Regions from separate parts of the Loigolactobacillus coryniformis subsp. coryniformis KCTC 3167 genome, predicted to be linked through region 2. Evidence: predicted binding sites of a transcription regulator. Region 2 holds the regulator's gene; each other region holds the start of a gene.
What was found. The regulator Rex, encoded in region 2, represses fermentation and respiration genes when NADH is low (regulators of the CRP and FNR family bind a similar motif). The targets are predictions, from matches to a motif close to TTGTGAANTANTTCACAA.
Positions count from the first base shown of each region.

Region 1: a site for Rex is predicted at 1,445-1,462, ahead of pplA (extracellular electron transfer flavoprotein PplA). Genes of this name have one in related genera too.
Region 3: a site for Rex is predicted at 2,125-2,142, ahead of LC20001_RS04720 (NAD(P)-dependent alcohol dehydrogenase). Genes of this name have one in related genera too.

Region 1 covers NZ_CP017713.1:2,120,385-2,123,672, forward strand. The annotation lists gene LC20001_RS10525 (1,4-dihydroxy-2-naphthoate polyprenyltransferase) at 1-413, opposite strand, end outside; gene pplA (extracellular electron transfer flavoprotein PplA) at 513-1,418, opposite strand; gene LC20001_RS10535 (NAD(P)/FAD-dependent oxidoreductase) at 1,900-3,288, shown strand, end outside.
Region 2 covers NZ_CP017713.1:1,153,307-1,156,594, reverse strand. The annotation lists gene LC20001_RS05750 (aldehyde dehydrogenase family protein) at 1-58, shown strand, start outside; tRNA gene LC20001_RS05745 (tRNA-Gln) at 439-510, opposite strand; gene LC20001_RS05740 (LPXTG cell wall anchor domain-containing protein) at 592-1,524, opposite strand; gene LC20001_RS05735 (redox-sensing transcriptional repressor Rex) at 1,644-2,303, opposite strand; gene LC20001_RS05730 (ABC-F family ATP-binding cassette domain-containing protein) at 2,608-3,288, shown strand, end outside.
Region 3 covers NZ_CP017713.1:953,920-957,207, forward strand. The annotation lists gene ltrA (group II intron reverse transcriptase/maturase) at 1-864, shown strand, start outside; gene LC20001_RS04720 (NAD(P)-dependent alcohol dehydrogenase) at 967-2,088, opposite strand; gene LC20001_RS04725 (AraC family transcriptional regulator) at 2,296-3,288, opposite strand.

The DNA.
Region 1 (3,288 bases), 970 kb from region 2:
TAAAAAATGGTTACAAAAATACCAGCGCCGCCCATAAATAGTAATAGTAAATTAGTTCGCCAAACCAAAATTAGGCCTAAGCCACACGCAACTACTAAAAAAGCCAGCATTAAGTTTAAAGCCCGCCGTGGCGATAAATGTTCGCGACCAATAATGTTATAAGTATCGCGATAATGTTGATCAACCGCCAATTTATAGTCCTGCACATTATTAAAGCCAGTCACAAAAAAAGCAATCGCCATCTGCGCAATAAAATAAATCAGTGAATTCAGCCAGTCAACACTTTGAAAATAATAAATCGAATACAATAAGCCTAGTATAAATGGTATTGCACTCGCAGTTTTTGCGTTCAACCGAATGAACTCTAAAAACAATTTAAAGGTCATCGGTTTAACGGTGGTTTCGTTATTCATTTATTTGCTTATGCCCCTTTGCGCTAAAAAATAAGAATAGGAACGCGGCAATATCGCCACATTCCTATTCTATTAAGTCAACATGAAAAGTACAACTAATTATTCAGCATAAACGTAGTTGCTGACCTTGATCGTACCTTTATCGCCATTTTGTGCCGCATTAACTAACTGAGCACTATACAACTTAAACGTATTTGAAGATTCAGTTGCCCCAGAAACGACCTTCACATTTTGATAAGTTGTTGCAGTCTTGCCCTTTAAAGCCTTGTTCAAATCAGGGATGTATTCCTTAGGACCAACTTTAACCTTGGACTTCATTGATTTTTCGTAAGCAGCATCCTTGGTCTTGGATTTACCATTTTTATTAACATAGTCCATATTAGACTTAGTGATCTTACCATTCTTAACGGTGATCGCCATCTTCATCCGGTAGCCATGCGAATAATTTTGTTCAGCTAACTTATATGTTCCGTTCTTCATCTTTTTACCGTTGTTAACAACAATCGTCTTAGTGTCTCCAGCTTGTGCTGCTTGAACTAATTGTTGTGCATAGTTCTTGAAGTCGTTAGAAGATTCAGTTGCTCCAGATACAACGGCAATGGCACCAGTATCAGAACCATTCTTCTTAAACGAATCATTCAACTGTGGAATATATTCAGCCGGACCAACCCCGCTTTTAGCCTTCATAGACTTTTCGTAATCAGCGTCTTTGGTCTTTGAATTACCATCTTTATCCACATAATCGTAACTGGTATTAGTGATCTTACCGTCATTACCAACCGTCATTGACATTTTTACCTTGTAACCATGACTGAAATTCTTTTCTTCCAGTTTATAAGTACCTGCTTTCATCGTCTTACCAGCAGTCACTTTCTTCTCAGTTACTGAACTGGATTCTGCCGATGAACTAGACGAATCAGCAGCCTGAACTGGCATTGCTGAAGCCAATGTTAAAACTGACATCGCAACGACCGACAAGCTTGTGACAAATTTATTTAATTTCATAATATGTTTCCCCCACCCATAAATATTTGTGTTTGACTTCACATAAATTAGTATATTACATTTTAAATCATAATCAAGCTAAAGACAGACTGCATTAGAAAACGTTTTAATTGCCATGAGTCTTTTTTAATTTAGCCATCCCTATTTTACACAAACAATAAGTTTTATATTTACAGAAACTGTAATCAACTAATTAATTTGTCCAATGCCAAAATGAATCATAAAGTCGCTTATTATACTAATTTATTCTGAATCAAGGTGACAAAAATCAATTCGTCATTGGCATAATTTTTGTTTTATTTCAAATAATTTGTTTTTTTGTGCTTGCACTTTAAATTTGTTCTGACCACATTTGTATATACCGATGGACAAAGCGATTGCGATTCTGTATAATTTACCTGATATAAGCTTTGCATTTTTTTTAACTTTATCTTTTTTGTGAAATTTTTATTCTACTGCAATTATTAAGGGGTGTTCATCTATGGCTGAGAAAAATATTGTAGTGGTTGGGGCTGGCTTTGCCGGTGTTTCTGCTACAAGACGCTTGGCAAAACGATTCAAAAAGAATCATGACGTGCATATCACACTCATTGATCGTCATTCTTACATGACTTATATGACTGAACTGCACGAAATTGCAACTGATCGTGTACCACTGGAATCTGTTCAATACGACTTAGGTCGCTTATTTGCACATAAAAAGAATGTTTCAGTGGTCACTGACAACGTTACAAAAGTCGATCACGATAAAAATGTGGTCAAAACTGAACATGGTCGTTACGACTATGATTATTTGATTTTAGCAATGGGTGCTGAATCTAATGACTTTGGCACACCTGGGGTTAAAGAACATGGCTTTAGCCTTTGGTCCTTTGAAGATGCGGTTAAAATCAAAGAACACATTAAAGCTACCGTTGCTGCGGCAGCATTAGAACATGACGAAGCCAAGCGCAAAGCAATGTTAACGTTTGTCGTTGTTGGTGGCGGCTTTACTGGGGTCGAGACCATTGGTGAAATGATCGATTGGCGGCCAATCTTAGCTAAGGAAAACAAGATTGATCCAAGCGAGATCACTTTGATCTTAGACGAAGCAGTCCCAACGATCCTTAACATGTTGGACCGTCCTGATGCGGATCTGGCCCTACGTTTCATGAAGAAAAAAGGCGTGGATGTTCGTACTAGTGCGCCAATCACTGAAGTCGGTGCCGACTACATGACGTTGAAGGATGGTACGCATGTGCCTACGCATACGGTCATTTGGACGGCTGGCTTAAAGGCTAACACCGATACTGCTGAGTTTGATATGGAACAAGGTCGCGCAGGTCGTTTAGTAACTAACGAATACATGCAATCCAAGCAATATCCTAATACTTATGTTGCTGGGGACCTGTCCTTAAATACCAATGAAGGCGATCGTGGGACACCACAAATTGTTGAAGCAGCTGAACAAACTGGGAATACTGCTGCAGAACATATCGTCGCTACGGTTAACGGCACTACACCTAAGCCTTTGAAGAGTAGTTATTCTGGCTTTGTCGTTTCGATTGGCTCCCATTACAGTGTTGCTAACGTTTTTGGTAGCATTCACCTTAGCGGTTGGCTGGGCACCATGATGAAGCACATGATCAACTTGTTGTACTTCTTTACAACTTTTGCTGGCTACTATATTTTCCAATACAGCATGCATGAATTCTTCCGTAACCGCAATGGTCGTAATCCTTTCTGGGGCCATATTTCTCGCTACGGTAACGTTTTATGGAGTGTTCCCGCGCGGATCTTCTACGCTTCTATGTGGTTAGTCGATTGCTGGTACAAGATTCAAGGTAGTGGCTCATGGTTTAACGGCAAGCTCCGGCTACCGTTCACTTGG
Region 2 (3,288 bases):
CGAACTAGGTGATTTAGGTATTCGTGAATTTGCCAATGCCAAAACAATCAGCGAATAAACTTTGGGCCTTACATGGTTTAGCTACCGGTAAGGCTTTTTGTTTGCATGTAAGAAGCAATAACGCTTAAAGACTGATAATGAGCAATACACTGGCACTAACCGCCAATGATTAAAAGTCGCTTAATACCTGCGTACACAACAACCCACTTCCTTAGTCAATACCCTGTTTAGGAGAATCATTAAGCTAATCCGCCACGCATTTTAGGCAATGACGAAATATAATTTACAGTCAAAAACACCTAATTTTTTTACGATCAACGCAGTCACTACCGTCGCTTTCACACGATGATCAATTTTGTCAAAATTTTCAAGATAATAAACAAAAAGACCGTCATACCGGCGCTTCTAAGCACTGGTGACGGTCTACGCTTATAAAAATTGGGTAACTAGGGATCGAACCTAGAAATTACGGATTCAGAGTCCGTTGCGTTACCATTTCGCTATTACCCAATGATGTGAAATCTCATCAACGACTAATAGTTTACCGAAAAAACAGCTAGCTGTCAATTATAAATTTGATTTTTTATGCAATTAATGTGCCCAATTACGTTTTAACAAGATAATTGCGCTGCTGATCAACCCAATTCCAGCCAGACTCAATAAAAAGTTAATGTGTTCGCCAGTTGCTGGAAGTAAAGCGGCGAAAATAGAAGTTGGTTGTTTTTGTTTAGCCTTGTGCGCCACTTCAATCATGCTAGTTACTTGTGCCGTAATTGTAGATTCAGTTGGTGTCCTTACGCCTACTTTTGCTTTACTACTCTGTTTTGCCGTTACATCTTGAACAATCTTAAATGGGGTATCCTTTTTGTTTTCCTGCGCAGCGGTAATTGTTGCCGGCTTCTCTGGAGCTAATTCAGCGGATTCTAAATCGGCGAATAAATCAGCTTGCCCTATTTTTTTATCTGCCACTGTTTTCTTAGTATCAGAACTCGCTACTGATTGTGCAGCTACGGGTGCACTACTTTTAGCTGCTTCTTCGCTGATTGTTGCCATTGGTACTGTACTTTGTGCCACCGATTGGCTTTTTCTCTCCGGTAATGCTGTAGCTGAAGTTGCGGTCTCATTTCTAGTATCCGCAGCCGATTGCATAGCTGCGGGTGCTGCACTGCTAGCTGCAGAAGAAGCCGCTGACTCTTCTGGTTGCGGAACTAGCGTAGATTCATTAACCGTCCTAGTAGTTGTTGCTGGTGTCACTGGCAAAGTTGCATTATCCAATGCACCAGTAGCTGCTTTAGCTTCCGGTACTGCGGTATCCGTTGCTGGCGCTACCGCATTAGTCACCGGTGCCGCCAAATCTGCCATTAACGATTGCTGCGGTTCAGAAACAACTGCGGTACGATCTGGTGCTGTTGGCACCATTGCTGGTGTTATTGCTGCATTCGTTTGTGTGCCCCATAAGCCTAATCCTAGCAGTATACTACCACTAAGTAGCCAGCCTTGCAGCCCATGTTTTAAATATAGCATCTAAATCCCTCCAGATAGATGACTGTAAACCCATTCACTCTTATCCTATCATACTTTTTGTCTCCGCGCCGCAATGAAGTATAAAAAAGCACGTGATAGCCAAATGGCCTATCGCGCGCTTAATCAGTCGTTGAATTATCAGTATTTTCACTACCATAATGATCTAAGAAATAAATCAATGTTTGTAATTCATTAGCTAAATCAACATTTTGTACACGCACCGTCGTAGGGACCGAAATACGGATCGGGGTAAAGTTCATGATACCTTTAACGCCGGCCGTTACTAATTCGTCCGCCACTTTTTGTGCGTCCTCAATTGGTACTGTTAAAATAGCGACATCGATTTGCTGAATCTGCAGTTGTTCCTTCATCTCAGCCATTGGGTAGACAGGTACCCCACTTTGAATCGTATTGGCGATCTCTTCATTAATATCAAAAGCGGCACTGATACGCACACTATTGGTCTGACGGAAATTATAGTTCAACAAGGCATGACCTAAATTACCAACACCAATCAAAGCAACGTTAGTCAAACGGTCTTGATTCAACGTCTTTTTAAAAAAGTTTAACAAACTTTCAACATCGTAACCATAGCCACGTTTGCCTAGTGCACCAAAATATGAAAAATCACGACGAATCGTCGCCGAGTCAACTTGAACTGCTTCAGAAAGCTCTGTAGAAGAAACGCGCTGCTTGCCGGCATTAAATAAGATATTTAAGTAACGATAATAAATTGGCAACCGTTTTGCCGTTGCCTTAGGTATTTTTGCTTCAGCCATTCGCTCAACTCCAAACTATGTTTTTTTTACTTGTGAATTAATTTCTTAATAACACTTGTTATCATACTGTATTTACTTGTGAAAAGCAATTGATTGCTCACAACATATTTTGCACATGCAGTCCTGAAACTAGCAAGATATGGTAGACTAAAGAGTATCTAAAAATTACTCAATGACCGCTAAAAAAGAATTTGCGCAAAGCATCATTAATAATTGTAGTGATTTAACCAAGGAATAGTCAATTTACAGTTATTGTTCTACCATTTAAATAAGCGAATAATTCATTCAGAAAGAAGCGAACCTCGTGATATTATTACAAGCACAAAACGTTGCCCGGCGCTTCGGTGCAGAAGTTTTGTTTGAAAACGTACAATTAGAAGTTCAAAGTAACGCACGCGTTGCTTTAGTCGGGCGTAACGGCATCGGCAAATCAACCTTATTAAAAATTTTGATCGGCCAGAACCCACCTGACGAAGGCCAAGTAATTACCAGTAAAGGTGTTAGTATCGGATATTTATCACAAGATACTGGTCTGGATTCGGAGCACACGATTTTTGCAGAAATGTTGACCGTTTTCGCCGATTTACGTGAAATGGAACAGCAAATGCATCAATTAGAAGCTCAACTCGGTGACAAACAATTATTGACCGATGATGAAGCTTATCAACAAGCGCTTAAACGCTATGAACAACTGCAGCATACTTTTACCGAACGTAATGGTTATGGCTATGAAGCAGAAATCCGCAACGTTTTGCATGGATTCGGCTTCGATGCTGACTATTATGAACATCGCGTCAGTGACCTTTCCGGCGGACAGAAATCACGCTTAGCCTTAGCCAAACTTTTACTGGAAAAACACGATCTACTGATCTTAGATGAACCGACCAACCATTTGGATATTGATACATTAACCTGGCTCGAAGGGTATCTACAAGGCTATGCCGGTGCCCTACTGATCGTCTCCCATGATCAGTATTTCCTCGAT
Region 3 (3,288 bases), 200 kb from region 2:
GACTTGGATATGAAACAATACTTTGACACGGTGAATCACGATAAGTTAATGGCAATTCTAGCACGAGATATTCATGAATCAATGGTTCTACGGCTCATTCGCCGCTTTCTGACCAGCGGTATCATGGTCAACCAACTGCTCATTGCCAATGAACAAGGTACACCACAAGGTGGCAATTTGTCGCCGTTGTTAGCGAATATTTACCTAAATGAATTTGACCAACTGCTTAAAGCGCGGGGCCATAAATTTGTGCGTTACGCCGATGACTGTAATATTTATGTCAAAAGTAAACGTGCGGGTACGCGCGTGTTAGCCAGTTGTACCAAGTACCTAGAGGGCAAACTGAAACTAACCGTCAACCAAGTAAAGAGTATCGTTGGCAGTCCAACTAAACAGAAGTTTTTAGGTTTCTGTATTTCACCGACTAAGCAGGGAGCGCGGTTGCGCCCCCATCGCCAAGCCAAGTTACGAATCAAGGCTAAACTAAAGCAAATCACCAAACGTAATCGCGGTCGTAGTCTTGACTTGATTATGCACGAAGTTCGCCAAGTAATGACTGGCTGGCTCAACTATTATGGCATTGGTCGCATGAAGGAGTTTATCCATGGGCTGAATCAGTGGCTCAAGCACCGATTGCGCCAATATGCTTGGAAACAGTGGAAGAAGATTGGTACGAAAATTGTCAATTTGATCAAACTAGGTATTTCCAGACACGATGCCTGGATTTGGGCCAATACCCGTAAGGGCTACTGGGCCATAAGTGGTCACGGTGTCGTCAACTATTCGATGAAAAACGAAGTGCTCGCCCGTTGGGGATATCAAGATATCGCCCAACAGTACGAGCACATTCACTCAAACTATTGAACCGCCGTATACGGAACCGTACGTACGATGGTGTGAGAGGACGGTAATTGAACTAATCAATTACTTCCTACTCGATTCTATAGACTATGAAGAAAATTTAAGTTATTTACCTGGTTGGTAGTCAGGATCAATGACCAAAATTGGCTTGATCGTTTTGCCGCTGATGGAATCAGCGTTAGCTTGGTTGATTTCTGCAAACTTGTAGAACTTTTCAGTTTTATCGAAGTCAAACATTCCTTGACGATAAAATTCAAGTAAACGTGGGATATCAATTTGTGGAATTGAATCGCCCATGTTAACACCAATCACAGATTTGTCATCAACACAAAGATCATTCCAAGTGTCAACATCAATGTGGTGTGCAGTAACGGCGATACATGCAGAGACACCGCCTTGTGCCAATGCTTTAATAGAAGATTCCATTACGGCAGTGACCCCAGTTGTATCAACTGCATAAGTGACCCCATGACCGTTTGTCAGTGCTTTGATAGCTGCAACTGGATCTTCATTTTTACTGTTGATCGTGTTAGTTGCGCCTAATTCCTTAGCCAAGGCCAAACGTTCGTCAACGATATCAACGGCGATAACGCGAGTACAACCAGAGATCCGGCCGGCCATCATGGCAGCCAAACCGACGGCACCAGTACCGAAGACCGCGATCGTATCACCAGGACGTGGTTGTAGTGTGTTCAAAACGGTACCACTACCAGTGACGTAACCACAGCCTAAAGGTCCTAATTTCCGTAGGTCTAGATCCTTAGGAACTTTGACTGCATTACGTTCCCGAACAACCGTGGTCGTGGTGAATGAAGACTGATCGAACATATCAGCAATTTTTTCACCATTTTCAGTAAAGTGTGCAGTTCCATCAGGGCGGACACCGGAAAGGTTGTTATCCGCATAATGTAAACATTGAGTTGGGATACCTTTTAGACAATTTTCACAATTGCCGCAAGCATAAAACGACATGATCACATGATCACCAGGCTTGAAGTTTTGTACATGGGAGCCGACTTTTTCAACGATCCCAGAACCTTCATGGCCGAGAATGATCGGGTAACCAATTGTAGCATCACCTTTACGCAATGCTTCATCAGAATGGCAAACACCACTTGCTACCATGTGGACTTGAATATCGTCGTCTTGCATTTCCGCAAGTTCGATATCATTCTTCATTGTGAATTGTGCACCTTGTTTATCAACAACAGCTGCCTGAATTTTCAATATATGTCACTCCTTGATGGACTAAATTTGTTTTCATTGAGAATTATTTCACATAAATATTACGAATGCAATCACTCAAGGACTGATTAAGCTAAGTGGTGAAGATATGATAACGTTATCTAATTTATAAAGCGCTTTATAATAGCTGCTTCATGAAACTGACAGCATCTATTCATAATTTTTAGTATCATATATACATATTAACAGTTATTTGCTGGCCTGTTTGCGTGCAGCACTGGGCATGATATGGTATTGCTTTTTATATTTATCATAGAAAAAATTTTTGTTTGAAATCCCAACTTTCTCAATAATATCAGTGATCGGTAGGGTCGTTGAAGTGATCAAAGTATGGGCTTGGATCATGCGTTCTTGTGTTAATGCTTCAGAAAAGGTTTTGCCAACCTCTTGTTTAAAGATATTGCTCAAATAGTTCTTATTATAATTATATTTCCGAGCAATTTTATCTAAAGTAATATTTTGGTAGTTCTGAATGATGTCACGTAGGATCTTGATCATTAACTGTTGGCTGGACGAGGCCTGTTTTGTTTGAATGGTATAGTTACGAACCAATTGTGTCAATAAAATCGAGAGGTAACTCTTAATGATTGAATCGGAAAATTCGCGATTGGAAAAATATTCCTCAATGATTGTATCTAAAGTCACGCGAACTTCACTATTTTCGGCCTGTTTATGGAAGATCAAATAATTGTTTTGTGGATCACCATCCTTATTAGTTACCCGATTAATTAGAAATTCATAAAGAATACTTTTATTGCGGCGCAGATCGTTTAACAAGTTGATGCTGATATTTTGATCTCTAAATAGCAGGTTGATCAAAATATCATTGTCGCCAAGATAACCGATCGAATGCTGGCTACCAACATCTAATAACACTAAATCACCAGCTTTTAAATGGACCTTCTTACCATTGATTATTTCATCGGCCTTACCAGACAACATATAATTCATTTCGAGAAAAGTGTGGGTGTGCGTCGGGTAAGGGGCGTAGCGATTATGCTTGCTAATATAAATATCTTTATTGCGGAAAAAATAATTATTTAAAACTGGTATATGTCGTGTTGCAGATAAACCGGTATTAATGGCCGAGGTTGGAATGTCATCGTGAAAAATATCACTATTTTTTTGCTCTTGTTCAATTAACGTGGGTTCTTTAAGTAAATCAAGGATACTTTGCTTCAA